DNA from 3 places in the Acidovorax radicis genome. Region 3 is predicted to be linked to each of the others. Evidence: predicted binding sites of a transcription regulator. Region 3 holds the regulator's gene; each other region holds the start of a gene.
The links. Region 3 encodes FNR, which switches genes on or off when oxygen is low (the NO sensors DNR and NnrR bind a similar motif). Its sites were predicted from a motif close to TTGATNNNNATCAA; they were not measured.

Region 1: KI609_RS02290 (type IV pili methyl-accepting chemotaxis transducer N-terminal domain-containing protein) is a predicted target of FNR. The motif match lies at 7,985-7,998, and genes of this name have one in related genera.
Region 2: KI609_RS20485 (TraR/DksA family transcriptional regulator) is a predicted target of FNR. The motif match lies at 2,059-2,072, and genes of this name have one in related genera.

Annotation. Positions count from the first base shown of each region.
Region 1 is NZ_CP075184.1:500,409-510,690, reverse strand. Features, by position in the region: gene KI609_RS02310 (nitrate reductase subunit alpha) at 1-1,876, opposite strand, end outside; gene KI609_RS02305 (NarK family nitrate/nitrite MFS transporter) at 1,926-3,335, opposite strand; gene KI609_RS02300 (MFS transporter) at 3,361-4,659, opposite strand; gene KI609_RS02295 (response regulator) at 5,155-5,913, opposite strand; gene KI609_RS02290 (type IV pili methyl-accepting chemotaxis transducer N-terminal domain-containing protein) at 5,946-7,949, opposite strand; gene KI609_RS02285 (ChaN family lipoprotein) at 8,112-9,050, shown strand; gene KI609_RS02280 (putative bifunctional diguanylate cyclase/phosphodiesterase) at 9,076-10,282, opposite strand, start outside.
Region 2 is NZ_CP075184.1:4,473,922-4,484,203, forward strand. Features, by position in the region: gene KI609_RS20470 (YcnI family protein) at 1-446, opposite strand, end outside; gene KI609_RS20475 (DUF2946 family protein) at 795-1,160, opposite strand; gene KI609_RS20480 (glutathione S-transferase) at 1,283-1,930, shown strand; gene KI609_RS20485 (TraR/DksA family transcriptional regulator) at 2,127-2,498, shown strand; gene KI609_RS20490 (hypothetical protein) at 2,559-2,933, shown strand; gene KI609_RS20495 (VOC family protein) at 2,996-3,409, shown strand; gene KI609_RS20500 (MarC family protein) at 3,406-3,999, shown strand; gene KI609_RS20505 (Rrf2 family transcriptional regulator) at 4,104-4,652, opposite strand; gene nhaR (transcriptional activator NhaR) at 4,803-5,699, shown strand; tRNA gene KI609_RS20515 (tRNA-Met) at 6,086-6,162, opposite strand; gene rplQ (50S ribosomal protein L17) at 6,185-6,577, opposite strand; gene KI609_RS20525 (DNA-directed RNA polymerase subunit alpha) at 6,728-7,720, opposite strand; gene rpsD (30S ribosomal protein S4) at 7,833-8,456, opposite strand; gene rpsK (30S ribosomal protein S11) at 8,547-8,951, opposite strand; gene rpsM (30S ribosomal protein S13) at 8,970-9,335, opposite strand; gene rpmJ (50S ribosomal protein L36) at 9,359-9,472, opposite strand; gene secY (preprotein translocase subunit SecY) at 9,619-10,282, opposite strand, start outside.
Region 3 is NZ_CP075184.1:3,280,952-3,291,233, forward strand. Features, by position in the region: gene KI609_RS14985 (bifunctional diguanylate cyclase/phosphodiesterase) at 1-887, opposite strand, end outside; gene KI609_RS14990 (HD-GYP domain-containing protein) at 884-2,185, opposite strand; gene KI609_RS14995 (sulfite exporter TauE/SafE family protein) at 2,422-3,159, opposite strand; gene hemN (oxygen-independent coproporphyrinogen III oxidase) at 3,165-4,547, opposite strand; gene fnr (fumarate/nitrate reduction transcriptional regulator Fnr) at 4,737-5,459, shown strand; gene KI609_RS15010 (hypothetical protein) at 5,531-5,824, opposite strand; gene KI609_RS15015 (FixH family protein) at 5,885-6,169, opposite strand; gene ccoG (cytochrome c oxidase accessory protein CcoG) at 6,254-7,699, opposite strand; gene ccoP (cytochrome-c oxidase, cbb3-type subunit III) at 7,771-8,685, opposite strand; gene KI609_RS15030 (cbb3-type cytochrome oxidase subunit 3) at 8,710-8,847, opposite strand; gene ccoO (cytochrome-c oxidase, cbb3-type subunit II) at 8,860-9,492, opposite strand; gene ccoN (cytochrome-c oxidase, cbb3-type subunit I) at 9,511-10,282, opposite strand, start outside.

The DNA.
Region 1 (10,282 bases), 2.2 Mb from region 3:
GCCGGGGTGGGCGAATCCAGTCAAGCGCAAAGGCCAGTGCCGTCCAGCCCGTTTGGGGGCGCAATTTTTCCTGGCCCACGTAGTGCGCCCAGCCACCACCGCTTTGGCCGATACAGCCGCACAGCATCAGCATGTTGATGATGCCACGGTAGTTCATGTCGCTGTGGTACCAGTGGTTCATGGCCGCGCCGATGATGATCATCGACTTGCCATGGGTCTTGTGTGCGGTGTTGGCAAACTGGCGCGCCACCGTGATGATCTGGTCGCGCGGTACGCCCGTGATGGCTTCTTGCCATGCGGGGGTGTAGGGGCGGTCGCTGTCATACGTCACACCAGCCTCTTCGCCCGGCAAACCACGGTCCACGCCATAGCTGCCGGCCAACAGGTCGAACACCGTGGCCACCATCACGTGGCCCTCGGCCTGGTGGCCCGACAACTCCAGATGCGACACCGGAACCCGGCGCACCATCACGTCGCTGCCCTGGTCGTTGGCGGGGAAGTTGGGGGTCTGCACGCCACCAAAATACGGGAAGGCGACATCAGCGATGTCGTGGGCCTGCTCGCCGTCTTCGATGACCGACAGCTTGAGCTTGACGTCGTTGCCGGTGCGTGCGTCCTTGTTCTCCAGGTTCCACAGGCCCTGGTCAGGGCGGCCATCGGTGCCCCAGCGGAAACCGATCGAGCCATTGGGCAACGTGACCTGGCCCAGCTCGTCGTACCCCACGGTTTTCCAGTCGGGGTTGTTGGACTGGTCGAGCTGGTTGGGGAAGTCGCTGGCGCGCACGTAGCGGTCGGGCACCATCACCTTGCGGCCGTCGGGCAGTGTTTTTTCTTTCAGCACCACCAGCAAAGGCAGGTCGGTGTAGCGGCGTGCGTAGTCGTCAAAGTAGGCGCTGCGGCCCTTGCCCCCGTCCTTGAAATAGAACTCTTTGAGGATGACGTGGCCCATGGCCATGGCCACGGCGGCGTCGGTGCCCTGCTTGGGGTGCATCCACAAATCGCCCAGCTTGGCCACTTCGGAATAGTCGGGGGTGATCGACACCACCTTGGTGCCCTTGTAGCGCACCTCGGTCAAAAAGTGCGCATCGGGCGTGCGCGTTTGGGGCACGTTGGAGCCCCAGGCGATGATGAACGAGCTGTTGAACCAGTCGGCGCTTTCAGGCACGTCGGTCTGCTCGCCCCACACCTGCGGGCTCGCTGGTGGCAAATCGCAATACCAGTCGTAAAAACTCATGCACACGCCGCCGATCAGGCTCAGGTAGCGGCTGCCAGCGGCGTAGCTGATCATGCTCATCGCCGGGATGGGCGAGAAGCCGATGATGCGATCAGGCCCGTGCTTCTTGATGGTGTACACGTTGGCCGCGGCGATCATCTGGTTGACTTCCTCCCAGGTGCTGCGCACAAACCCGCCCAGGCCGCGCTGCTTTTGCCACTCGCTCTTGGCCGCGTCGTTTTCAACAATGCTGGCCCACGCATCGACCGGGCTCTTGGCCAGCGCGATAGCGGCGCGCCAGTGTTTGAGCAGGCGGCCACGCACCATGGGGTACTTCACACGATTGGCGCTGTACAGATACCAGCTGTAGCTGGCACCACGCGAACAACCACGAGGCTCGTGGTTGGGCAGGTCAGGCCGGGTGCGGGGGTAGTCGGTCTGCTGGGTTTCCCAGGTGACGATGCCGCCCTTGACATAGATCTTCCACGAACACGAGCCCGTGCAGTTCACGCCGTGGGTGCTGCGCACGATCTTGTCGTGGGCCCAGCGGTCGCGGTACGCATCTTCCCAAGTGCGATCTTCGCCATTGGTTTCGCCATGGCCTTGGGCAAAGGTCTCGCGGGGCTGCGAGAAGTAGGTGAGACGATCAAGAAAGTGGCTCATCGGGGGCTCCTTGTTCTGAGTTTTGAGGGCGGGCTGATCAGGGGAGAAATCAGCAAGGCATCTCGGCGTTCTTGCGGGCGTAGTACCACCAGGTCACCACGATGCAGACGAGATAGAAGGCGGCAAAACACCACAGTGCAGCGTTGGGGCCACCCGTCAATGCGATGGAGCTGCCGTAGCTCTTGGGGATGAAGAATCCACCGTAGGCCGCAATGGCGGCGGTAAAGCCCAGCGTGGCGGCACCCAGGGTGTTGCCTTCCTTTTGGGCGTTGGCCAGGGCGGCCGGATCATTGGAGTTCACGCCCCGCATGGCCTCGGTCAGGAAGATCACGGGAATCATGCGGAACGTGGAACCGTTGCCAATACCGGTGGTAAGAAACAGCACCAGAAAACACAGGAAGAAACCCGCGAACTGCCCTGCATTGCCGGCCGATGGCAAAAAGAACGTCACCCCCACCACGGCCAGGCCCATGACGATGAAGTTCCACAGCGTGACGCGCGCACCGCCGAGCTTGTCGGCCAGCCAGCCCCCAAAAGGCCGCACCACAGCACCCACCAGCGGGCCCAGCCAGGCGTAGGCCAGCGGGTTGACGCCCGGAAACTGGCTCTTGATGAGCAACGGGAAACCAGCGGCATAACCAATGAACGAGCCGAAGGTGCCCAGATACAAAAGGCACATCACCCAGTTATGCTTGCGCTTGAAGATGGCGGCCTGTGCGCCAAACGAGGCCCGTGCATCGGCGATGTCGTTCATGCCGAACCAGGCAGCCACTGCGGCCAGTGCGATCCATGGCACCCAGATGAAGGCGGCGTTCTGTGTCCACACCTGAACGGTGTTGCCATTCTTCATGACCGTCTGCGCGTCGCCGCCAAAGATGCCGAAGATGCCGGCAGTGACCACCAGCGGGCTCAAGAACTGCACCACCGACACACCCAGGTTACCGAGACCCGCATTCACGCCCAGCGCCGATCCCTTGCGCTCCTTGGGGAAGAAGAAACTGATGTTGGCCATGCTGGAGCTGAAGTTGCCACCGCCCAGACCACACAACAGCGCCAGGATCAGCATGGTGGGATAGGCGGTGGTGTTGTCCTGCACCGCAAACCCAATGCCCAAGGCGGGGATCATCAGCGAGGCGGTAGAGATCGCCGTCCAGCGGCGCCCGCCCACCAGGGGCACCATGAACGAATAGAAGATGCGCAGCGTGGCACCCGAAAGCGCAGGCGCGGCCGCCAGCCAGAACAGCTGGTTGGTCGAATACTTGAAGCCCAGGCCCGGCAGGCTCACCGCCACCACGCTCCAGACCTGCCAGATAGCGAAAGCCAGGAACAGTGCGGGCACCGAGATCCAGAGGTTGAGCTTGGCAACCGCCTCGCCCTCACGCTCCCAGAATGATTTGTCCTCTGGAGTCCAGAGGGTGAGCAGGCGCCCCGAGCGCCCGCTGGCAGGAGTGGCAGACATGGGTTTTTCCTTGGAAAGTGAAGGGTCAGCGGCCAGTGGTCGCCGTTGCGGCAGGCGCACTCCGCGTCGCCAGAAGATCCGTGCGACGCACTTCGGTGAAGTACATCCAGATGAGCGAGATCCACACCACGCCATACATCAGCATGAAAGCGCTGGAACGCACGCCCGTAAGGTCCATCAGCGCGCCAAACATGATGGGGAGCACAAAGCCGCCCATGCCGCCCGCCAGCCCCACGATGCCGCTGATCGCACCGATGTTTTGTGGATAGTCGTCGCTGATGTACTTGAAGACGCTGGCCTTGCCAAAAGCAAAGGCCACACCCAGCAAAGCCATCAGGCCGGTGAAGGCATACACGTTCAGGCCCAGATGAAAGGTGCTGGGGCCGTTGACCGTGAGGACGGTGAAATCGGTCTGTGGGTACGACAGCAGAAACAGGCAGATCCAGCTGACCCACATCACCCACCAGGTCACGCTGTGCGCGCCGTATTTGTCACTGAGCATGCCGCCTATGGCACGCAACACGCCGCCAGGGAGCGAAAAACACGCTGCCAGCAGGGCAGCGACACGAATGTCCAGGCCATATTCGCCCACGTAGTACTGCACCATCCACAGCGACAGCGCCACGTAGCCGCCAAACACGATGCTGTAGTACTGGCAATACTTGAGCACCTTGGGGTCCTTCAGCGCCTTGAGCTGATCGGTGAACTTCACGTTGCTGGGCACCAGATGGGCCGGGTCGCTGTAGCTGAACATCCAGAACAACACGAGGGTGCCGAGCATGATGGCGGCGTACACATGCGGCACAGCGGCCCAGCCAAACGCCACCAGAATCACCGGCGCCACAAACTTGTTGACCGCAGCGCCCGAGTTGCCGGCGCCATACACCCCCATGGCCGTACCTTGGCGCCCCTTGGGGAACCAGCGCGCCACGTAGGGCGTGCCCACCGAGAACGAGCCCCCGGCCAACCCCACGAACAGGCCAATGGTGAGAAAGTGCCAATACTCCGTGGCGTAACCCATGATCCAGATGGCGGGCACCGTGGCAGCCATCACGGCCGCCATCACGATGCGACCGCCGTACTTGTCGGTCCAGATACCCAGGGGCACCCGCACCAGCGAGCCCGTGAGCACGGGCATCGACATCAACAAACCGAACTGCGTGGAGTTCAAGTTGAGCATCTTCTTGATGGGGATGCCGATCACCCCGAACATCATCCAGACCATGAAGCAAACCGTGAATGCCAGGGTGCTGACGATCAGCACGGACCAGGCCTGACGGGTGCGCTGCGGGCTATCGCCCGGGGGCAAAGTGGTATGAGCCATTGCGCGAGTCCTCTCTTTTTATATGCCATGAATGGTCTCGCGTTGTGGCGTGTTTGCCCATCCTTCGCTAGAGGGTGTGCGGCACGGCAAAAGGAGTAGTCACACCGGGCTGCCATCGTTCGAAAGGACTATGTGCCGGCACAGGACAACACCCGCGACAGGGGTTTTCAGCGCCATGGACGGAGCGGCTCGGGCGAGAGAGGATGTGGTGGGGTGACTGCGATGCGCTCTTAATTTATGAGCGTCTTGCGCATGTAGTGAGCGGAATTGGGCGCCAAAACAGCTTAAAAACCAATGAAAATCAGCGCAAGCAGCTCTATTTTCAGGAGCACATCAACAAAAGATGCCCAAAAGATGCCCCCAAGCCGCCACCACACTGGGGCCTGGGTTGTGGGTGTGAGCGACGTTGGAACGGCCTGAACCAGCCTGATAGCGCCCTGAACCGGCCCGATAGCGCCTTGTGAGCGCCCCGGTACAGCCTGCAGGCGCGTGCGTTTATTCGGGCCGTTGGCGGTCCGATGCGTACACCGCGGCCTGCACGCGGGACGTCAGGCCGAGTTTGCGCAGGATGTGTTGCACGTGAATCTTCACGGTGGTCTCGGCAATGTCGAGCGTGCGCGCTATTTCCTTGTTGCTGGCGCCACGTGCGATCTCACGCAGCACGTCTTCTTCGCGCGGGGAAAGTGGTGCGCCCCCACCGACGAACGCGCCATTGGGGAGTGCCGACACACCGGGCTCTGCCGCCATCGATGCGCCACTCACCGAGCCCGCCGAACTCACCGCAGGCGCTTTCGCCGACGGCTCAGGCAGCCCTTGCGACTGAAACGCGGCCACCAGCTTGTCCATCAGTTCGGGGCTGACCACCGGCTCGCCCCAGGCGGCGCGGCGGATGGCCTGCGCCAGAAGGTCGCCATCAATGGTCTTGAGCAGGTAGCCCTGGGCACCATTGCGCAGCGCCGTGGCCAGGTCCTGGGCGTCCTCGCTCACGGTGAGCATGAGCACCCGCGACGTGGGCGAGGCCTCCCGCAGGCCACGGATGGCGTCCACGCCTTTCACGCCGGGCAAATGGTTGTCCAGCAAGATCACCTGGGGTGCCAGCCCGGGCGCCAGGCGCAGCGCTTGGGCCGCATCGCCCGCTTCGCCCACAACCAGCAAACCATCGTCCTGCCCCAGCAGGGCGATCAGCCCACGCCGAAAAAGGGTGTGGTCGTCCACCACCAGCAGGGTGACGGGCGGGGCGGGGCACTCTGGCATGGCGGCCTGCGCTGCCCGGGTGAGCGTGGTGTTCATACAGTGGGCTCTTTCTGCAGTGCCGTGAGGGAGGCCATCGCGGCAAAAGCCGCTGTGGCAGACGCGGTGGCCGCCGCGCCCTGCGGTGGCGCGCCAGGCAAAGCAGATGCGACAGAAGCGGGCCGCGCTGCGGATTCCATGGTGACGCTGGGCAGCTCGATGCGCACACAGGTGCCCTGCCCGGGCACGGAGGTGACCTGCACCAGCGCACCGATGCGCTGCGCACGCTCGCGCATGATGCCCAGGCCCACCTGCAGAGAATCCGGGGGGACCGACGCCACGTCAAAACCCGACCCGTTGTCCTGTACCTCAAAACGCCAGCGGGGGTGGCGGTTCACGCGCAAATCCACGCGGCTCGCCCCCGCATGTTTGCGCACATTCGACAGGGCTTCCTGCACCATGTGCAGCACCTGAATCTGCAGATCGGGGGGCAGCGGCAAGCCATGGCCTTCCATGCTCAGCGTCGTCGCCACACCGGTCTGGTGCTCGAACTTGGACAAGGTGGCGCGCAGGGCGGCCTCGATGTCCTCCTCGCTGGTGCGCGTGCGAAAGTGCACCAAAAGCTCGCGCACATCGGCGTAACACTCGCGCACGCCCGCATCAAGCTCGCCCATGCTGCGGTCGCGTTTGACCTCGTCGCCACGCGCCACGGCATCGCGCAGCAACTGCGCCTGAATCTTCAGAAACGCCAAGGACTGCGCAATGGAGTCGTGCAGTTCGCGCGCCAGCATGCCGCGCTCTTCGGCCACCGCAGCCTCGCGCTCCAGCGCAGCGGCGCGCAGGCTTTCCATACCGCTGGCCAGATGGCGGGTCATGGCGTCCAGCAGGTCGCGCAGCTCCTCGTTGATCTCGACATGCGAGCGAAAGAACAGATCCACTTCGCCCAGCAGGCGTTGCTGCATCTGCACCGGGATGGTCACCATGGTCTGAAAGCCCGCCTCGCGGCAATGGGGCAATGCCAGCTCGGTCGATGCAGTGATAGGGATGACACGCGTGCGCGCCTGGCCCTGGGGCTGGCCGCACAGGCAGCTGCCGGTGTGCAGGCAATGCTCGCCCTCGGACATGGTGCGGGGCAAGCCGTCGCCCGCCAGCAGCACATAGCGCTCGTTGGCTTCGTTGGACCAGCGCACGGCCACCGCGTCAGCCCCGGCGACGCGGCGGATCTGCTGTGCAAACCCCTTGGCCAGCAGCTCCAGGCTGCCCGCCGTGGAGGTCAGCGCGCTCACGTCATACAGGGCGCGCAGCCGGTCGTTCTGCACGGCAATGTTGGTGGTCTTTTCGCGCACCTTGAGCTCCAGGTGGTCATGGGACGCCTGCAGCGCATGCGCCATCAGGTTAAAGCCCGCCGCGAGCTGGCCAAACTCATCATCGGTTTCTACCGGCAAGCGCGTTCCCAGCTCGCCCTGCCGCAAGCGCACCTGGGCCTGCTGCAGGCGCGCCAGCGGGTTGATCACCAGCAGGTAACTGACCGCCATGAAGGTCACCGCCGCCATGATGGCCACGGCCATCATGCACAGCTGAAACAGGTGCAAGGCGGCCGTCCAGCCCGCGATCTGCACCTCGATGGCTTCCACAAACCCGTCCACCTGCAGCACAAAGACGTCGGCATCGGCCAGGATCTGGGCGCGATCTGGCGGGCGGGCACTGCTCCAGGCGGTGCGAGCCACCGCCCACTGGGCGCGAATGTCATCAAACCGCGTGCGGGTTTCTTCGCTCCACGGCACAAACAGAGGGCGCGAGGGGTCGCCAGTGCGCAGCAGCTCCAGGCTGGTTTCAAACTGGCGCGCCCGCTCCTGCACTGCGGCAGGGGGATTGGCCTGGAGCACCATGGCCATGCGCAGCATGCTCATGCGCAGGCGGCCCGCCTCGTTGACGGCGGCAGCGCCCCCTTCGAGCTTCCAGGTGACCCACAGCGTGATGCCAATGGAGCCCAGCGCCACCAGCAAAAAACCCGCGCCCATGGCCAGGAGCTTGGTGGTGAGGCTGGGTTTGTTGCGCATAGGGGGCAGTTTAGGGAGCAAGCTTGTGGCAAGGCTTGACGTGAGTCAAGCCTTGAAGGCCTCAGGGGCGGGTATATCGCCGGCTCCCCATGCGCGCATCGCCCCCGGGCAGCCCGGCCGCGTAGCATCGCGCCCATGCGCGCACCACCGTTTTTCCGCTCCATGGCCCGTCTTTTTGCACCGCAGCCCGCCCCGGCAGCCGCCATGCGCCGCGCCCGAGACACCCGGCACACCCCACACGCCCCGCAGACGCGCTGGCTGATTCTGGCCTGCGTGGCGGCGCTGGCAGCCTGTGCGGGCGTGCCCTCGCTCCCCGCCCCCCCGGCGTCTTTGTCTTTGGCACCCCCCGCCTCCTCGCTCATGGGGGTGGAACGCTTGCAGTCGCTGCAGCCCGCCGATGTGTTGCTGCTTGGCGAACGGCACGACGCCCCCGACCACCAACGCCTGCAGCGCGAGGTGGTGCTGTGGCTGGCGGAGCGCGGGCAACTGGCGGCGTTGGTGATGGAAATGGCCGAGCGTGGTCACAGCACCAGCGGTTTGCCCCGCAACGCCAGTGAAGCGCAAGCGCAGGCCGCCCTGCAATGGAACGACGCCGCCTGGCCCTGGCGAACCTATGGCCCGGTGGTGATGGCCGCAGTGGCGAGCCGCGTGCCCGTGCACGGCGGCAACCTGCCACGCGCCGACATGCGCGAGGCAATGGCGCAAACCCGCTGGGACCAGCACCTGCCACCCGCCGCGCTGCAGTGGCAATACGAGGCGCTGCGTGAAGGCCATTGCGGGCTGTTGCCCGAATCGCAGATCATCCCCATGGCCCGGATCCAGATCGCACGCGATGCCAGCATGGCCCAGGCGGTGCAAGAAGCGCTGCGCCCCCACCAGACCGTGGTGCTGGTGGCTGGGGGCGGCCATGTGCTGCGCACCGTCGGCGTGCCCACCCACTGGCCGGCAAATTTACGATCAAAAGTGGTTCTTGCGCAGGCGTATCAAGCGCAACCAGCTATTAAAAACGAAGCATCCACCGACGCAGACCTGATGATCAAAACACCCGAACTGCCTGAGCAGGATGTCTGCGCGCCGTTGCGCGGCAAGCCGCAGCCCTAGCGCCATAACCCCTGATACCCCTGATTTACAGAGGTGCGATGCCATGGCGCGCCTGCAGCAACGCGGCAAAATCCGACGCCGCCAGCGGGCGGCTGCACAGGTAGCCCTGGTACGCATCGCACCCGCGTGCACGCAAAAACCCAAGTTGCCCCTCGGTCTCGACCCCTTCGGCCAGCACCGACAGGCCCATGCTGTGCCCCATGGCGATGATGGCGGCGCTGATGGCCATGTCATCTTCGTTTTGCGGAATCTCGCGGATAAAGCCCTGATCGATTTTCAGCACATCAATCGGAAACCGCTTGAGCTGCGCCAGCGATGAATAGCCCGTCCCAAAGTCATCCACGGCCACCCGCACGCCCAGGCCCCGCAGGCGCACCAGCACCTGCCGCGCCTCCTCGGTGCGCTCGGCCAGGGCCCCTTCGGTGATCTCCAGCTCCAGCAGCCGGGCCGGAAACCCCGAATCGGCGAGCGCAGACGACGCGCAGCCAGCCAGATCGGTAAGGTGAAACTGGCGCGGCGACACATTCACCGCCAGCGTCACTTCGGGCAGGCCGGCCTGCCGCCATTGCTGGCCCTGGCGGCACACCTCACGCAGCACCCATTCACCGAGCGGCCCGATCACGCCAGAGGTTTCGGCCACCGGAATAAACCGCGCGGGCGATATCAGCCCTTCTTCGGGGTCGTTCCAACGCACCAACGCCTCGGCGCCGACGATGCGGCCCGAGGCAATGTCCACCTGCGGCTGGTAGTGCATCTGCAAATGGCCATGGGCCAGCGCCAGGCGCAGGCGCGACTCCAGCTCCAGCCGCTCGCGCGCGGCCTGGGTCATGGCCTCATGAAAAAAGCACCACGCCCCCCGGCCCCGGGCCTTGGCGCCGTAGACGGCGGCATGCGCGCCTTGCAGCAGCAGCTCTTTGGTGCTGGCGTGTTCGGGGAACATGCAGATGCCCACACTCACCCCGGCCACCACCTCCAGCCCGTCGGGCGAGCGCCAGGGCTCGGCCGCGGCCCGAATCAAATCACGGGCCACGCTGGCAGCACCGTCTGCGTGGCGCAGGTGGCGCGCCACCACCGCCAGCTCGTCGCCCGCCATGCGCCCCAGCACATCCCCGGGCCGCAGGGCCGACTGCACCTGCCGCGCAATGTGCTTGAGCACTTCATCGCCCGTGGCATGGCCGTAGCTATCGTTCACGTCCTTGAAGCGGTCCAGGTTCAGCAGCAGGACAGCCATC
Region 2 (10,282 bases), 1.2 Mb from region 3:
GCCGCTGGGGACTTCAGGTCCGACAGCTTCTGGCCCGCCTTGGGCACCTCGGTCCAGTCGCTCCGGCCCTCGGCGCAGACCTGGCGCACCGGCCAGTACACGGTGCCCGCCTGCTCCGGCGCCTGGGCGACCAGCACAAACTCATCGTAGTGGGCGCTCTGCAGCATGTCATCCGGCGTCTTGGCCATCCAGGTGATGCGCACCACGTCTTCGGTGATGCTGCGGCCGTGGCTGGTGGTGGGCTGGGCCAGCTTGTCGCGCTGCACCTCCAGCGTCCAGCCCGGCTTGGGCATGGGGTGCGCGCCGCGCATGCCGGCCGGGATGTCCACCGCAATCTGCCGCGTGGGCGACGCGCCGCAGCCATGGCCGACCTTGAAGGCCGCCTTGTAGCTGGCGCCCGCAGGGGCTACCTGGTATTCGAGCACCACATGGGCAGATGCGGGCATAAAAGTGGCGCTAGCGCTTATCAACAAAGCAGTAATAGCTATATTTTTCATAGTAATTGAGGTCATGAACATTGCTTTCAGCGATTAACTTTTGGCGTGCCTACGTGGGCGTGCTGCGGTTGGCCACGGAAGTTTCAAAACGGGCCGTTGCGAAGGTTGTCGATGCCCCATGCCGCGCAGAGCTGTGGGGGAATCTGGTCGCACGCGCACAGCGGTGGTGACGTAGCGGCTGGCGCCTTCGCAGGCCAAGGACCCTGCGGTGTTTGCGGGCGGGGCCCCTGAAATACTGATCAAATAGGCCGAAAACGCTTACCAATTAAGCGCCAGCAGCTATCAAAACAGTAGTTATCAAGAGAGCGTCGGGGGGCCGCGCGGGGGCAGCGGCGCGGCGGTGCGCGCAGCAACATGGGCGGCAGGAACAAGGCGCAACGCGTGCGCCAGGGGGTGAACCACCGGCACATGCGCTTGCGAGACCGGTGGTGGCGCACCGACATGCGCGCACAGCGGGCAGTCCAGCGTGTGGCTGGGCAACTCCTTGGCGCCGTCGTCGGTCTTGACCAGCACCTTGATGGCGCCCGAGCCCGAACAGATGAGCTCCATCGCCTGCGGGTTGACCAGAGGCGACGCCACGGCCACACCGATCGACAAGACAAACCACGCCAGCACAAGGCGGGCGAGCCAGCGGAGGCCGCGAATGGTTTGCAGGGAGGGCATGGGTGCGGATTGTAGGGGCCCGGGGTATGCAGTCCTTGACCGGGGTCATCTACGCGACGGACAGAGGTCTCACCCGCACCTAGGATGCGTGCTGCATCCACCACCACAACGGAGACAACACCATGCTGACACTCTGCGGCTTTTCGGCCAGCAACTACTACAACAAGGTCAAGCTCGCGCTGCTCGAAAAGGGCGTGCCGTTTACCGAAGAACTGGCCTGGGTGGGCGAGACCGACCGCAGCGCCTCGCCGCTGGGCAAGGTGCCCTACCTGCGCACGCCGCAGGGCGCACTGTGCGAATCCGCCGTGATGGCCGACTACATCGAAGCCGCCCACCCCGGGCACCCGCTGATCCCGGCCGCCCCCTTCCAGGCCGCCAAAGTGCGCGAGCTGATCACCTTTCTGGAGCTGCACCTGGAGCTGGTCGCACGCAACCTGTATCCCCAGGCTTTCTTCGGCAGCACGGTGAGCGACACCGCGCGCGACAAGGTGGGTGCGCAGCTGGAAAAGAACATCGCTGCCTTCGGCCAGCTGGCGAAGTTCAGCCCCTACGTGGCTGGCGACACCTTCACCATGGCCGACTGTGCGGCCATCGTGCACCTGCCGCCGGTCAGCGCCGCCACCAAGATCATCTATGGCCGCGACTACCTGGCCGACCTGCCCGTTCGCGAGTACCTGGCCCGCATGGGCGAACGCCCCCATGTCCAGCGTGTGAATGCAGACCGCAAAACCAGCACCGCTGCCATGTTGGCGCGCCCGCCCAAACGCTGAGCGGCCCGGCGTCTGGGTGCTCCTCGCGCAATCGCGGGGACCGCATCGACCGGGGTGAACCAGATCAAAGGGGAGGCTTGCCCGCCGTGAGCGATGCCATCGCTGTGGCGCAAGACCCCGGCCAGCTCTTGACCATTGTCAACACATGGCATGGCATACAAGCGCACCATGAGGCATTCCTTCCAGGAGATACCGCATGGACACGACACAAGCCGCCCCCTTCCGCCAGCAATTGCTTGCCCAACAATCTGCGCTGCTTGCGCAATTGGCCGAGCAACGCGGTGGCGTCATCGGCCGCGCCGAGGCAGCGGCTGACCACTTTGGGCAACCTGAAGACCCACGCGCCCAGATGGCCACCGAGCGAGCATTGGAGTTTGCGTTGGATGAACGCGAAACCGCCCATCTGGCCGCTGTGCAGGCCGCACTGGCCCGCATTGAAGCGGGCACCTACGGCGAATGCACGCAGTGCGGCGCCCACATCACTGCGGCCCGCCTGCATGCCACACCCGAGGCTGCGCGCTGCGTGCACTGCCAGGAAAAAGCAGAGCAGCATCGCCGCGCAGCCTGAATCACGTCCCAGTCTTCCCTCTCTTTTTATCTTCCTGTCTTCACCACAAGAAAGCCGTTTATGAGCACTTTTCACGCCGTTGTCTGGATGGACCATTCCGAAGCCCATGTGGTGATGTTTGATCGCGAGCACGCCGAGGCACAGCGCATCAAATCCCGCAGCCACCATAAGCACCAGGGCAAAGCGGAAGATCTGGCCCCCTTCTTTGCGGAGATTGCGCAGGCCTTGACCGGCACCCGCGAGGTACTGTTGGCCGGCCCCGGGCTGGTACGCAACCAATTCCGCGACTGGGTGGCCAAGCACCACGCCGCCTTGGCCGATGTGGTGGTGGACTCGGTGGCAGCAGACCACCCCACGGATGCACAACTGGTCGCCATGGCGCGCCAATACTTCAAGAAGTTCGACACCATGGCGACCGACCCTTCGGTCGCCTAAGAACGTATTCACGAGCTATACACGGGTGCCACGGCGGCGCCCTGGCTGCTATCCTTTGCAGGATGCACAGCCTCTTTCACCTCGCCTTTCACGTCACCGACCTTGACGCCGCCCGCCGCTTTTACGGCGGCGTGCTGGGGTGCCAGGAAGGCCGAAGTACCGACACCTGGGTGGACTTCGATTTCTTCGGCCACCAGATCTCTCTGCATCTGGGCACACCGTTTGCCAGTGTCCGCACCGGCCATGTCGGCGACCACATGGTGCCCATGCCACATTTTGGTGTCATCCTTGAACTACCAGACTGGCATGCACTGGCCGCGCGCCTGAAGGCGGCGGACACCCCCTTTGTGCTGGCGCCCCAGGTGCGTTTTGAAGGCGCACCGGGCGAGCAATGGACCATGTTCTTTCATGACCCGAGCGGCAATCCGATAGAGATCAAAGGCTTTCGGTCACTCAATACGGTCTACGCATCGTGAACTACACCTTTGCGTCGGCCACCATCCTGCTTTTGCTGATCACCGATCCGCTGGGCAACATCCCCATTTTTGCGAACGCGCTGCGGGGTGTTGCGCCCGAACGCCGGCCCCGGGTGATCCTGCGGGAGGTGCTGATCGCGTTTGCGCTCCTGCTGGTGTTTTTATTCTTCGGTGCAGAGTTTCTCCGGGTGATGAACCTGAGCGATCTGTCGCTGCAGATCGCGGGCGCGGTGGTGCTTTTTCTGATTGCACTGCGCATGATTTTTCCGGCGGACTCCAACCCTGAGGCCGAGCCTCCCGGCGAGCCGCTGATCGTACCCCTCGCCATTCCGGCCTTGGCAGGCCCGTCTGCCCTGGCCACGGTGATGCTGCTGGTGGCCCAGGCCCCCGAACGACGACTTGAATGGGTGGGGGCCCTGTGCGTCACCATGGCCGTTTGCGCCATTGTGCTGCTGATGGCCGAACGCATCCAACGCCTGGTGGGCGAGCGCGTGGTGATGGCTTTTGAACGCCTGATGGGTCTGATCCTGGTCGCCATCTCGGTGGAGATGCTGATCCGCGGCATCAAGCAGCTCGCGCACCAGCTGTAGCGCTGCGGCCGACACGACGGCAGCACGGCTTTGGCGTCCCTGCTTGCCTTTGCCTAAAGGCGCTTAACGCGGCACTCCACCAAACGCCAGCGCTGGCGCGCTGTTTATCGCCGCTGCAATAGGGGAATGGAACCGAGCGCGAATACCGAGTTGGGTACACCCACACGCGCCATCAGGGGCTGCGGCTTGGGGGCCAGTTTGGGCTTGGGGGCCACGGCGCGCGCAGGCTCATCGGCAGCCACCCCTTTTTCAAGCTGCTGGGCCACAAGGCTCTGCAGGCTGACCGATTGCAGGTATTCCATGACGCGCGAATTGAAACTGCTCCACAGATCACCGGTCATGGATTTCACCTGCGCCGCTTGCCCGGTGCCCATGTTCTGCAACTCATCGGCCTTGAGGTTCTCAACCGCCAGAATAATTTCCGCCACCGAGATTTGGTCAGCCTTGCGCGCCAGCGTGTAACCACCACCGGGGCCGCGTGTGCTGTCGACCAGGCCCGCACGGCGCAGTGCACTAAAGAGTTGCTCAAGGTACGAAAGGGAGCTGCCCTGGCGCACGCTGATGGTGGACAAGGCCACAGGGCGCATTTTTTGGCGCAGTGCCAGATCGGTCATGGCCGACACAGCAAGTTGTCCTCGGGTAGTGATACGCATCGTTGCGACTCCTGGTGAAGATTAACGGCCCCAGTCCGGACGGAAACCGCGAGGACTGAGGGCGAGCTTTCAATGTAGGCGCTTTGACACTTCGCGTATATTCGTTTTATTTGATTTCTTTCTTCGTTTTTATCGAAGTATCTGCATCCCATGAACTTCAAGCATCTGCGCTATTTCTGGGCCGTGGCCAAGGCAGGCGGGGTGATGCGGGCTGGCGAGCAACTGCACACCACACCCCAAACACTATCCGGCCAGATCAAGCAGCTTGAAGAATGGCTGGGCCGTGATCTGTTTCGCAAACGTGGACGCAGCATTGAGCTCACCAGCGAAGGGCGCGTGGCTCTGGGCTATGCCGAGCAAATCTTTGCACTGGGAGATGAGCTCGAAAAGTCCATCCGGCTGGCCCGAGGCCAGGAAAAGCCCTTGGGGTTCAGAGTGGGAGTGGCCGACTCCATTGCCAAATCCGTGGCTTATCACTTGCTGGAGCCGGCCCTGGGCATGGCGCAACAGGTGCACATGAGCTGCCAGGAGGGCAAGTTCCCAGAGCTGATAGCGCAGCTGAGTGTGAACAAGCTTGATCTGGTGCTGGCCGACGAGCCCGTCTCCAAAAAAATCGGGGTAAAGGCGTTCAACCACCCCCTCGGCACAAGTGGCATGAGTTTTTTGTGTGCGCCGCGCCTTCGGACACAACTGGAGGGGCCTTTCCCGCAATGCCTGCATGGCGCCCCGATGCTGATTCAAGGGCCCATGTCATCCCTACGCCAGCAACTCGATCATTGGCTGACCAAGCACCATCTCCAGCCCCGCGTGGTCGGTGAATTTGACGACAGTGCTTTGATGAACGCATTCGGACGCGAAGGCCGGGGCGTCTTCACCTCACCAACGGTGCTGGATGAAGAAACCACCGTGCAATATGGCGTCGAGGTGATCGGCAGATCCTCTGACCTGGTGGAAGAGTTTTTCGCCATCTCCATCGAACGGCGCATCACCCATCCCTGCGTTGTAGCGATCACCAGAGCAGCCAAGGCGGATCTGTTTGCACGCTGAGCGCCATGCTCGAACTGCGCTCAGCGGCGGCATAGAAGCGCGCCCGGGCGCTGGGTCGAGATCTGGCAGAGGATTCTTTTATCCACCCTCGCGGCGAAACACGCCATGAGACGCAGTCAAGCCGCGGGCGCTCTTCCAAGACAAAGACTCTTACGAAATCTTCAGCGGTTACAGACGAGTTCAGCACCCGTGGCAAGTGCACCGCTTTGGGAGAAATCGCGCAGATCAGTGTATTCATGCGGCTGAACGTGGCACCAAAAAATACCATGGGTAGCCGCTCGCATCATGTACACAAAGCCTTTAGCGAGCGGCCGGCACATCATTCAAAACAATCTTTACCGGGATAAAAAAAGGGTTACGACACTGTCGTAACCCTTTAATTTTATTGGTTGCGCGAGAAGGATTTGAACCTCCGACCTTTGGGTTATGAGCCCAACGAGCTACCAGACTGCTCCATCGCGCGGTAAGAAATGAATTATACCCTATTATTCAGCAGCTGCCGAATTATTTTCGGTTTCTGCAGCGCGATCAACCAATTCGACCAATGCCATAGGCGCGTTATCACCAACGCGGAAGCCCATCTTCAGGATACGCGTGTAGCCACCAGGACGAACCTTGAAACGGGGTCCCAGGTCGTTGAACAACTTGGTCACGCTGTCACGGTCGCGCAGTCGGTTGAACGCCAGACGACGATTTGCCAAGGTATCTTCTTTGGCCAGGGTGATCATGGGTTCGATCACGCGGCGAAGTTCCTTGGCCTTGGGTACGGTGGTCTTGATGACTTCATGCTCAATGAGCGAGTTCATCATGTTTTGCAGCATCGCAAGGCGGTGCGAGCTGGTGCGATTGAGTTTGCGGAGGCCGTGTCCGTGGCGCATGGTGCTTTCCTTCTATTTAATTAAATCCGGCAGCCGTATCAGGTACTGCCCGAGGCACTGTCCCCCACAACAGGGAACAAAAAGTCCCCCTTGCGGAGGACTGAAAAAATGGGCTCTCTTTTTGGGAGAGCCTATGATTATAGCGTTTGCTTAGCGCTTGTCGAGGCCAGCCGGCGGCCAGTTCTCAAGCTTCATGCCCAGCGTGAGACCACGCGATGCGAGTACTTCCTTGATCTCGTTGAGCGACTTGCGACCCAGGTTAGGCGTCTTGAGCAACTCGTTCTCGGTGCGCTGAATCAGATCACCGATGTAGTAGATGTTCTCGGCCTTCAGGCAGTTGGCAGAACGCACGGTCAGCTCCAACTCGTCCACAGGACGCAGCAGGATCGGATCGAATGTGGCATTGCCGCGTGGGCCCGCCGGTGCGTCAAACGCTGCCAACTCGCCACCTTCCAGCTGTGCGAACACAGCCAACTGCTCCACCAGGATCTTGGCCGATGCGCGCACGGCGTCTTCGGCAGTGATGGCGCCATTGGTTTCGATCTCGACCACCAGCTTGTCCAGGTCCGTGCGCTGTTCGACACGTGCGCTTTCCACCGTGTAGCTCACTCGCTTCACAGGGGAGAACGAGGCATCCAGAACAATACGGCCAATCGACTTGGTCGATTCGTCCGCGTAGCGACGCAGGCTGCCAGGCACATAGCCGCGACCCTTCTCGACCTTGATCTGCATGTCCAGCTTGCCGCCAGCCGACAGATTGGCGATCACATGATCAGGGTTGACGATTTCCACGTCGTGAGGAGTCTGGATATCACGTGCGGTGACCACACCTTCGCCATCTTTGCGCAGGCTCAGCGTGACTTCGTCACGGTTATGCAGCTTGAACACCACACCTTTGAGATTCAACAGAATGTTGACTACATCCTCCTGAACGCCATCGATGGAAGAGTATTCATGAAGAACACCCGCAATAGTGACTTCTGTCGCTGCATAACCCACCATGGACGAGAGCAGGACACGCCGAATGGCGTTCCCCAGCGTGTGGCCGTACCCACGCTCGAACGGCTCCAGCGCGACCTTGGCACGATTGTGGCCAAGCTGCTCGACATTGATCGCCTTGGGTTTCAGCAAATTGGTTTGCATTCAGACTTCCTCTCAATACCCCCAGCTCGTTACACCGGTAAGGCTGGTGAAGCGCCTAAACCGCGATGCCTCGCGGTTCAGGGACGGTTTTCTTGAAATACGTACCGAGCGATTAGCGCGAGTACAACTCAACGATCAGGGATTCGTTGATGTCGGCACCAAACTCATCACGATCAGGCACCTTCTTGAAGATACCTTCGGCCTTTTCCGCATTGACATCCACCCAAGCAGGCATGCCGACTTGGGCCGCCAGTTGCAGGGCCTCAACAATGCGGTTTTGCTTCTTCGATTTTTCACGCACTGCCACCACATCGCCCATCTTCACGAGGTACGAAGCGATGTTCACGGACTTGCCGTTCACCGTGATCGCCTTGTGGGAAACCAGTTGACGCGCTTCAGCGCGGGTCGAACCGAAACCCATCCGATACACGACGTTATCGAGGCGAGATTCAAGCAGGAACAGCAAGTTGGCGCCAGTGTTGCCCTTCTTGCCGTCAGCGGCTTCAAAGTAACGGCGAAACTGCTTTTCCAGAACGCCATACATCCGCTTGACCTTCTGCTTTTCACGCAGTTGCAGACCATAGTCCGATGTCCGCTGGCCAGAGGTACGGCCGTGCTGGCCAGGTTTTGAGTCAAACTTGGACTTGTCAGCGATCGAACGGCGTGCGCTCTTGAGGAACAGGTCCGTGCCTTCACGGCGGGAGAGTTTGGCCTTGGGGCCGAGGTAACGTGCCACTTGAGCTTCCTTTGTGTCATCTACCGCAAACCATTGCGGGAGCCGCCTGAGGCGCTTACGCGTTCACAGGCGGCGGTGGGCTTAGAGAGATTAGATACGACGGCGCTTTTGAGGGCGGCAGCCGTTGTGGGGAACCGGGGTCACATCAGAGATCGATGTGATTCGGATACCCAGTGCGCCCAATGCGCGCACCGAAGACTCGCGGCCAGGGCCCGGGCCTTTGATTTCAACGTCAAGGTTTTTAATGCCTTGATCAATGGCAGCGCGTCCAGCCACTTCCGAAGCCACCTGGGCTGCGAATGGAGTGGACTTGCGTGAGCCCTTGAAACCTTGGCCACCGGACGAAGCCCACGACAAGGCATTGCCTTGGCGATCAGTGATCGTGATGATGGTGTTATTGAACGAAGCGTGCACGTGTGCAATACCGTCCGAAACGTTTTTCCGGACTTTCTTGCGAACGCGCTGAGCTGCGTTATTGGCAGGAGATTTAGCCATGATGATCTTTCAATCTCTTTATTTCTTCAGTGCAGCTGCACCCTTGCGTGGACCCTTGCGAGTGCGTGCATTGGTACGGGTGCGCTGACCACGCATTGGCAGACCACGACGGTGGCGGAAGCCACGGTAGCAGCCGATGTCCATCAAGCGCTTGATGTTCATCGTGGTTTCGCGGCGCAGGTCACCTTCAATGGTGAACTGCTCGACTTGCTCGCGAATTTTTTCCAGATCGCCATCAGTCAGATCTTTGATCTTCTTGCTGTAAGCGATACCAGTTGCTTCGCAAATCTTGCGAGCGCGGGTGCGACCAATGCCAAAAATGGCGGTCAAACCGATTTCCGCGTGCTTGTGCGGCGGAATGTTAATGCCAGCGATACGTGCCATATGCGTCCTCTAATACTTTCCAATCAACCTTGGCGCTGCTTGTGACGCAGATCCGTGCAGATCACGCGCACCACACCCTTGCGGCGGATGATCTTGCAGTTGCGGCAGATTTTTTTGACCGAAGCCGAAACTCTCATTGCATTCTCCTAAAACTTTTCCATCCGTCCCGGCTGTTTTGCACGGAACACAATTTGTGCCCGCGAAAATTCGTGGGGCGCCATTCAACCGATATCCAGATCTTTACAGGTGACGCGTGTTTCAAGACCTGTCACCTTCCAAATCATCAACTACCAGTATTACCCTTGAAGTTTGCCTTCTTGAGCAACGACTCGTATTGCTGCGACATCATGTAGTTTTGAACCTGGGCCATGAAGTCCATGGTAACCACCACAATGATCAACAGAGAGGTTCCACCAAAATAGAACGGAACGTTGTACTTCAAGATCAGGAACTCTGGCAGCAAACACACGAAGGTGATGTACACAGCACCTGCCAATGTCAGGCGAACCAGAATCTTGTCGATATAACGGGCCGTGTGTTCACCAGGCCGAATACCCGGAATAAACGCACCACTCTTTTTCAGGTTATCTGCTGTTTCGCGGCTGTTAAAAACAAGTGCCGTATAAAAGAAGCAGAAAAATATGATGGCAGCCGCATAGAACATGACATAGATAGGCTGACCAGGAGTCAATGCACCCGAAATGTCCTTCAACCAGCGCATCGACTCACCTGCACTGAACCAGTTCACTACCGTTGCTGGCAACAGAATGATCGAGGAAGCAAATATCGGAGGAATCACGCCAGCCATGTTCAACTTGAGAGGCAAGTGCGACGATTGACCGCCGTACACCTTGTTCCCTACTTGTCGACGGGCGTAATTCACCAAGATCTTGCGTTGACCACGTTCCACAAAGACAACGAAGTAGGTAACCAGACCCACCACGATC
Region 3 (10,282 bases):
ATGCAGCCCTCAAACACTTTGGCGGTGAGCCCCACGAGACGCTCGCACCCAGGGTTCATGCGCATGAGGCGATGCTGGCTGTCGGCAATAAAAATAGCATCGAGGCTGGACTCGAACACGCGCGCAGCCAGCCGCAAGCTCGCCTGGGTTTCAGTCTGCCGCGTGATATCGCGATAGGAATACACACGCCCAACGGGCTGTCCCTGACTGAACTGCGGGACGGTACGCATTTCAAGCACAACGCCTGTGGTCAGCACAAGAATGTCCGTGCTCTCCTGTGTGGGCTCGCGTTCAATGGCCGCCATGCGATCCCCGTAAAAAGCGGCATCGGCAACCTGGCTCGCCATATAGGCATATATGGCCGTATCGTCGCGCTCCACAAGCAGGTCGCGCGGAAGACCCCACAGCTGAACCAACCGGTGATTAAACGCACGCACACGGCGATCAAGGTCGCAAACGAGCATGCCATCAGCCGCGGAGTCGAGCGTTGCACGCAACTCGGAAAGCAGCTTCTCCAGCTCCCGTTCGGTCGCTTCGTGCGAGCTTCTGTCCAGCATGGTCAACATGAAAACAGTGGCGGGCTCCGGGCCCCATGCCACGCGCGTAACGCGCCGGTCCACTGGCAGCAAGGAGCCGTCAGCACGCAACAAACTCGTATGCGAGTGGATACCCGCCGCAATCACATCAGCAGGCTCGGACCAGAAAGCAATATCCTGCGGTGTTGCGACCAACTTGAGGACGGACACACCGACGATCGCAGCGGTGGACATACCGCTAAGGCGCTCTGCCGCCACATTGGCGTGCACAACAACCTGGCTTGTTTCATCCACAAGCCACACGGCCTCTTGGAGTCCATCCAGCCAGGCGCGAGTTTCCCGCTTGATCACAGATCGCCCGCCTGGTCTGGATCGGTGCTGACCGCGCGTTCAAAAAAATAACAAATTCGCTGACGTGGCGACAGGTAATCCAGCGCATCACGGGGCAACTGGGCAGGCTTCAAACTCCGCCGAATTCCGAGTTCCGGCATTGTTTCAAGATCCAGAATCGGTGCTTCGTCTTTTGGGATTCGAGCGTCATGCACGATCACCCTGGGCCGCAAGGGCCGCGACGAATTGACCGAAGCGACAATCGCAAAGCGATCATTGACCAACTGGACGATGGAACCCGGAGGGTACACACCCATCATCCGAATAAAAGCACCAAGCACTACCGCATCAAATCGTGCTTTGAGTTGAGCAAAAATGACCGACAACGCCTCATGGGGGGTCAGGGCATCCACGCCCACCGCCGGGTTGCACATTCGGTCATATTGATTCACAAGGGCCAGCACCTGGCTTGCTCGGCCCAAGTCAGGCCCAGCCAATCCCAAAGGAAACCCACTGCCATCCGCCATTTCATGGTGGCGGGCGATGGCAGTGAGGACTGTGGACGAAAACCCCATGCTTTTTGCCAGCACCACGGATTCAGCCACATGGGTCTCGTAGCGTGCGCGCTCCAGCGGCGGCATGGCGGGTTTCGGCTGCCGAAGGTTCGGAGGGATATGCAGCTTGCCAAGGTCATGGATCAGCGACGCGACACCGAGATCGTGCAATTCATCGCTGGCCATGCCCAACGAACGGCCTAACAGCAATGAGATCACCATCACGTTGATCGGATGCAGCGCGTTGCGTTCGCCGACACCTTCCGACAATAGGCGAATGACGGAGTCGCCATTTTCCAGCAGCTCCGTCACACAGCCGGACACCAGTGCATCCGCCAAGGTACGCGCCTGGTCTGGGCTCTCGGGCACCACGCGTTCCAGCGACTGATACTTCCGTGTCGCCTCAGAGAAACGCAAATTGCAAGCAGCCAAGACACTATTTTGCGTTTCCAGCAAAACGCGTCGACGCGCCGTTTCAGGGTCCATGTTGGCCGAGGCGGCCGTTGTATCCGCACCTTCGGTCGCCAAGTCGGCCATCTCCGGCACGCTCCACGCCGCTGGCACCAGCTCTTTCAGCGATGGGTCACTCTTTTTGGGGACGTAACGCACCTCAGCCAGCCCAAGCTCCCGCAGCATGGTGATTTGCTCAGCCGATGCCACCCGAAAACTGCTGACAGGAAATGGATGGCGCATCCAGCCCACATCGAGTTGGATGTACATGCCAATACGTAGCTGGCTGATGTCGATGAGGATGGAGGAATTCACTTCTGGCGAACGGGAAACATGGCGACATCAATGCCACCAATAGTTACGCAGATTATCACCCGTTCCTCGCGCTTACCCAATGGGCGCACAGCACCCGCAGAACCACTACAACCCCAGAATTGGACAACGCGCAACACAACACCCATCGGGGAGTGGCATTCGAGCCCTCTGCTGTTGCGTTGTGCCCCCCTGCCTCACTCGCCCCCACGCGCCATGGCTTCGTATTCAGCCGCGCTTCAACGACACCACAGTGATGGTTTGTAGATCAGGTCGATCCAGAGAGCCCACGCAGCGATGCCACACAGCAAGCCCCCCGATATTCTGGTTCCCCATTCCACCCGCGCCAGGTCAAGACGCCTTTTCAACCGGGTCCATGCCCATGGCCCTGCCACCAGCCAGGCGCTACTGCCGACAGCAAATGCCACCATTGTCAATGCGCCTTCCAACGCACCGCCACTCAAAGCGGCGACCAGCAAAGCGGAATAAAGCAACCCGCAAGGCATCAAGGCCCAGAGAAGCCCTGCAGCAAACACGCCCCCAGGAGCGGCCACCAAGGGTTTCACTCGCCCCCATATGGACCGCCCTGCCTGATCGATCCAAGCAGGTTGACGCGACTGCACCATCATCATGAAGCCCCAAGCCATGACGGCTACATGCATCAAGGTCCACGCGGGTCGCAATGCCGTGGTCTGCTGTGTGAGCCAGGCCAGACTGTCCATGGCCAGTGCCGCCAGCGCGCCGACAAAGGCATACCCCGCAAGCCGCCCCACATGGAACGCTGCAGAGCGCTGCGCCTGGTCCTTGCGCTGCGCCCAGCGCACGATCTGCGGCGCAGCGGCACCGCCCGACGTCAATGTGGTCACCTTCTTCCCACTACCGACCAAAGCCCCACACGGCGCCGAGCACATGACAAGGCAATGAGACCCGCCCGCGAGCCCCATCAGCAAAGCAGTCCAGACAACCGTAGTGAGCATAGGCATCAGATGATGCGCGAAAACCGTGCGCGATTGCGGTCCACCTGCAGATAGCGGTCAAACACCATCGCAATGCCGCGAACAAAAAACCAGCCCATCGCGGTCACTTCAATCCCTTCAGAACCGACAGTGACCAGACCTTGCTCCACCATGCCTTCGAGTTGCGAAATCTCTGAGGCAAAGTACTTGCGGAAATCGATGAGCCACGCCTGCTCCATGGGCTCGAACAGCAACTCCCCTTGGCACATCAACGCCATGATTGCAGCGCGCCGCACCAAATCATCCCGCGTGAGCGCGAGCCCGCGCACGACAGGAAGACGCCCCTGGTCAAGGAAGTCGTAGTACTCATCCAGCGTTTTGGAGTTCTGGCTGTAAGTGGCGCCAACCCGGCCAATGGCAGACACCCCAAGTCCAATCAGGTCGCAGTCTGGTTGGGTGCTGTAACCCTGAAAATTACGATGCAAGCGCCCCTGCCGCTTGGCAATAGCCAGCGCATCCGTCGGAAGCGCGAAATGGTCCATGCCGACATACACGTATCCGGCATCCATGAACGCATCCAACGAGCGCGACAACATCGATACCTTGCTTGACGCCGTTGGCAGCTCCGCCGAAATGATGCGTCGCTGCGGCTTGAAACGCTCAGGGAGATGGGCATAGGCGTAGAGCGCAATACGGTCAGGATGCAACTGTGCGACCTGTGCCAACGTGCGATCAAAAGACTCTGGGGTTTGGCGAGGCAACCCGTAGATCAGATCCACATTCACCGAGTCGAAGCCCAGCGAACGCGCTGATTCCACCAAAGAAAACACCTGCTCTGCCGGTTGTATGCGATGCACCGCCTTTTGCACCTCGGCATCAAAATCCTGCACACCGAAACTCAGCCGGTTAAAACCCAGCTCGTGCAGTAGCGCCAAGCGCTCGGCGTTGACAGTGCGCGGATCAACTTCAATGGAGTATTCGCCACCCGGTGCAAAGGCAAAACTGCGCTTGAGCATGGCCATGAGTTCGCGCAGGCCCGCGTCGGACAGGAATGTTGGCGTGCCACCACCCAAGTGCAACTGGCTTACCACCTGCCCGCCACCACAATGTGCAGTGTGCAGATCAATCTCACGGCTCAGATATCGCAGATAAACATCGGCGCGATCATGGTGCTTGGTGATGATCTTGTTGCATGCGCAGTAGTAACACAGCGACTCGCAGAACGGAATATGCACATACAGGGACAAAGGCAACGCTTTCGCCATCGTCCCGGACCGCCGTTGTTCGAGGGCAAGGACGTATTCATCTTGCCCAAAGGCCTCAACAAAACGGTCGGCGGTCGGATAAGAGGTATAGCGGGGCCCTGGCACGTCGAAACGGCGCAGAAGATCAGGCGAAACAGCGGTCATGAGAAGATATCCTTGCGTACATCCAAACTGTGCCGTACCCTTAGCTGCCCGTCCTTGACCTGCATCAATTGATCGCATGTGCCAAACAGCGACAATTTGATGCACGTCACCCGTACCATTGCGGTTGAGACCATGCCATCTCGTGCGGCGCTCGTATAGCGCTTGACACCCCAACCAGTTCACGTGCTTATGAACCCGCTCACCATCAAAGTCGCCTGTTCCAACTGCAATCTGCGGGAACTGTGCATGCCCGTTGGCTTGAATGAAGAGCAGCTCCAGCGCATCGACGAAGTGGTTGCTGTTCGCCGCAAGATAAAACGGGGCGGCACGCTGTTTCGCAATGGCGAAACATTCACTTCGCTGTATGCCATCCGAACGGGTTTCTTCAAGACCTGTGTCGCCACTGAAGATGGCCGCGACCAAGTTACCGGTTTTCAGATGGCTGGCGAGATCATCGGTCTCGACGGCATCGTCAATGATCACCACACCTGCGATGCCGTTGCACTCGAAGACGCCGAGGTCTGTGTAATGCCCTTTGACCGCATCGAAGAATTGTCCCGAGAGGTCACGGCCCTGCAGCACCATGTGCACAAGATCATGAGCCGCGAAATCGTGCGCGAGCACGGCGTGATGCTCCTGCTTGGCAGCATGCGTGCGGAAGAACGTCTTGCTGCGTTTCTTCTGAATTTGGTTCAACGCCTGCACGCTCGCGGTTTTTCGCAGTCTGAACTCGTGCTCCGCATGACACGTGAAGAAATTGGAAGCTATCTCGGGCTCAAACTCGAAACCGTCAGCCGGACGTTCTCCAAATTTGTGGAAGAAGGCGTTGTGGAGGTCAAACAGCGGCACGTCCGCATACTGGATACCGAGGCGCTCAAACGCATCGTCAATAGCCAACAGGCATGCCATTGACCCAGTCTGGGTAGCGAGATTCCTGCCGGTAGGCTGGGCTCCAGCCCATGACTGGTATTTTCAATAGTGCATCAGGAACATGCATTTGTCTTGCGACAGTCGTCTGGCCGCTCACCGTTAGGCACAGGACAGCGGTTCAGCTCGAACGGGGACAATGACAGCAGCGTCGTCAATGCGCCACTGGCCATTGTGATGATCCAGAATATAAAAAAGGCCAGGGTATAGACCCCTTCCCTAGAAAGCGCTAAGGGCTGCCCAAACCAGTGCAGATCCTGCGGATCCACCAATGCAAAAACGAGCATCTCCAGCACCCCTGCCATGAGAAATGCTGGCCATGCAATCCACATCAAGCGTTGCGTCCACATATACATCCCGTCTCTTTTTCATAGGGCCTGCCGCATGGGGGCATGACCGGTGTTTTGTGTTCAGCGGGGTTGATCTTGCACCGGGGTCGCGGCATGGTTACGCCCTTTCATGGCAGGTGCGAGACTTTTCTCAGGGGCTTTCAGCGTCTTGTTGATTTCGATGCCCTGTTGATAGTAATCCTCCGCCACGACCGGATCGGGCCGCGCGATAGCGAGCCACAGAGTGACGAAACCCGCCACGACCACAATGGCAGGGCCGGCAATCACGAGCCATACGTGACCAAACTTCCACCATGGTGCAGCAGGTAACGCACCAGATACAGCGGCAACAGGGGTTGACGACATGGCAATCTACTCCTCAAAACATCTCAATGGGCACCACCACCACCTGGCAGCTAAACCAGTGGGTGGTGGGGACTTGCAAGCTGGTTAACGTGGCACGAGGAAAACAGATTTCTCCGTCACGTGGGCACCAGTTCCAACCGCTTGCACATCAAAATACACCGTGTGCGAGCCTGGCTCAGCAGCTCCATACGGTATTTGCAACCTGACAGCCACCCAACGCGAATCCGCAGCACTGATGGTCACATCGGTATCCGAGGCAACCTCCAGCGCATCCAAACCACGGGCACTGATACGATAAAGTTGCTCTCCCTCGGTGGCATTCATGATCTGTAGGCGGTAAATGTTCTCGAGTTTGCCACCTGCCACGATACGAGACAGCGCAGCACGGTCGCGCACTACATCCACCTTCAGTGGAGTCCGCATCGACAGACTCACAAGCATTCCCACGCACAAGACCAGCAGCGCTGCGCTGTAAATCAATACCCGAGGGCGCAACACGCGTTGCAATATCTGCGACTGCGACCAACGATTGGCAACTGCATTTTGTGTGGAGTACCTGATCAAGCCCTTCGGGTACTGCATTTTTTCCATCACGGTATTACAAGCGTCGACACACAGGCCGCAGCCTATGCATTCATATTGCAATCCATCACGGATATCGATACCGACCGGGCAAACCTGAACACAAAGCGTGCAATCAATGCAGTCACCCAGACCTTTGGCTTTGTAATCCACGGATTTGTTGCGTGGACCGCGGCGCTCACCCCGCTCTACGTCATAAGTAACAATCAATGTATCGCTGTCAAACATGGCGCTCTGAAACCGAGCGTAAGGACACATGTACTTGCATACCTGCTCCCGCATGAAGCCGGCATTGCCATAGGTGGCAAATCCATAAAAAAGCACCCAGAAAACCTGCCACCCACCACTGAAGGCCAGAAGCTCCGGACCCAGCTCGCGGATCGGTACAAAATAGCCCACAAAGGTGAACCCGGTCCACAGCGCAACGACAAGCCAAACAATATGCTTCAGCGATTTTTTGCGAAGCTTCTCAAAGGACCAGGGGCTCTTGTCGAGTCGTAACCGCGCGCTCCGGTCCCCTTCGATTTTGTGCTCAATCCACATGAACATTTCGGTGTAGACGGTTTGCGGGCACGCAAAACCACACCAAAGACGCCCTGCCACGGCCGTAAACAAAAACAGCGACATTGCTGAAATGATCAGCAAGCCGGTCAGATAAATAAAGTCTTGCGGGTAAAGCACCAACCCGAAGATATAAAACCGCCGCGCCCCGAGGTCAAACAACACCATCTGGCGCTGCCCCCACTCCAACCAGGGCAACCCGTAGAAAACGAGCTGCGTGAGAAACACCATAGCCCAGCGCCAACGGGCAAACAGACCTGTGATGGATCGCGGATAAATCTTCTTCTGCGCTTCAAACAGAGAAACGATTTCACCTTCTGACGAAACATCAGACGCGACTGGCGTAATAGGAATGACCTTGCGAGTGGGCTCGCTGGGAGTCTTCATGGTGTCGCTACTCTACAAACGGAAAACGTACTCTGTAATAACCAGGCGGCGCAAATGCGCCGCCTGAACTGTCACCGTGAGGCGACTTGCTTGTTCGACAAGCCCCAGACATAGGCTGCCAGAACGCCAATCTGCGCTTCCGTCAGCTTTTCTTCCTGAGCAGGCATCTGGTTGACTTTACCGTTGTTGATCATGGCGGTGATGGCTGCCTCGCCCCAACCGTGAAGCCAGATGTCATCGGTCAGATTAGGGGCACCAAGGGCTTGGTTGCCCTTGCCGTCCATGCCATGGCATGCAGCGCAGGCGGTGAACTTTGACTTGCCCAACGAGGCACGCAAGGAATCATGCGGGCTACCCGAAAGACTCAGCACATAGTGCGACAAGTTGCGAACATCCTCCGGCGTGCCTACAGCAGCCGCCATCGGGGGCATGTTGCCGATACGGCCCTTATTAATCGTCTCACGGATTTTTTCGGGAGAGCCGCCATGCAACCAATCAGCGTCCGTCAGATTCGGAAAACCCTTGCTGCCACGGGCATCCGAACCATGGCACTGGGCGCAGTTGTTCATGAACAGGCGTTCACCAATGGCATGGGCTTGGGGATCCCCTGCAACGTCTTCCGGCTTCATGGACGTGAAACGTGCGTACAACGGTTCCAACTCGGTTTTGGCCTTGGCCATTTCGGCTTCGTACTCGCCCTTTTGGGTCCAGTTCAACTTACCCGTGAAGCTACCCAGACCGGGAAATACGGCCAAATACCCGAGCGCAAAGACAATGGTGATAACGAACAACCACACCCACCAACGTGGCAGCGGGTTGTTCATTTCGACCAGATCTTCGTCCCAGACATGGCCCGTGGTGTTGTCGGCGGTTGCAGCCACTTTTTTACGGCCGGCCATCCACAGCAGCAGCGCGCAGGAAAAAATACCGACCAAGGTCAGCGTGGTCACAAAGACCGACCAGAAATTGCTGGTGAAGTCACTCATGGGGTGTTCTCGTTCTGGTGAAAGTCAATCTTGCTCAAAGGGCAACTGCGCCGCCTCGTCGAACCGGGATTTGTTGCGCCCCCTGTAGGCCCAGATCCAGATGCCGACAAAACAGACCATCGATACCACCGTAGCTACGATGCGCATGGTTGTGATATCCATTGCAAATCTCCTTTACTTGAGCGCGCGGCCCATGATCTGCAGGTAGGCAATAAGAGCATCCTGCTCAGACTTGCCCTTGACCTCGCCAGCCGCCGCATTGATTTGCTCGTCGGTGTAAGGCACACCCACGGTGCGCAGCGCCTTCATGCGGGGTGCCATCACGGCCGGGTCTACCTGGTTCTTGTCCAGCCATGAATAGGCAGGCATGTTGGACTCAGGCACCACGTCGCGCGGGTTGTTCAAGTGAATGCGATGCCATTCATCGCTGTACTTGCCGCCAACACGTTGCAGATCAGGCCCCGTGCGCTTGCTCCCCCACTGGAAGGGGTGGTCGTACACAAACTCACCGGCCACCGAGTAGTGCCCGTAACGCAAGGTCTCGGCACGGAACGGACGGATCATCTGCGAGTGGCAGTTGTAGCAGCCCTCGCGGATGTAGATGTCGCGACCAGCCAGTTGCAAAGCGGTGTAGGGCTCGACGCCTTTGACAGCCTCTGTGGTGGACTTCTGAAAGAACAGCGGCACGATCTCTACCATGCCGCCAATGGCGATCACGAGCAGGATGAGCACGATCATCAGGAAATTATTGGTTTCCACCTTCTCGTGGGAAAAACCGGTCGAAGCAGATGTGTTTTTGTCGGACATGAATTAGCTCCTTCGGTCTCAGGCGTGCGCCGCATTCACGGCGGGAATCGCCACCTTGACCGATCGGCCGGAGATGGCGGTGAGCCACACGTTCCAGGCCATGATCACCATGCCGCTCAGGTACAGCAGCCCGCCAGCCACACGAATCACATAAAACGGATAAGTGGCTTTCACGCTCTCCACGAAGGTGTATGTCAGCGTGCCGTCGGGGTTGATAGCGCGCCACATCAGGCCCTGCATCACGCCGGCAATCCACATGGCTGCGATGTACAGCACGATGCCAATCGTTGCCAGCCAGAAGTGCAGCTCGATAGCCTTCATGGAATGCATCTTCTCTTTGCCAAACAAGCGCGGCACGAGGTAATAGAGCGAGCCAATAGTGATAAGACCCACCCAGCCCAGCGCGCCCGAATGCACGTGTCCAATGGTCCAATCCGTGTAGTGGCTCAGGGCATTCACGGTCTTGATGGACATCATCGGACCTTCAAAAGTGGACATGCCATAGAACGACAGCGACACGATCAGGAAGCGCAGGATCGGATCGTCGCGCAGCTTGTGCCATGCACCCGACAGCGTCATGATGCCGTTGATCATGCCGCCCCAGCTAGGAGCCAACAGGATCAGGGAGAACACCATACCCACCGATTGCGTCCAGTCAGGCAGCGCGGTGTAGTGCAGATGGTGTGGGCCCGCCCACATGTACGTGAAAATCAGTGCCCAAAAGTGAACGATGGACAGGCGATAGCTGTAAACCGGACGACCGGCCTGTTTAGGAATGAAGTAATACATC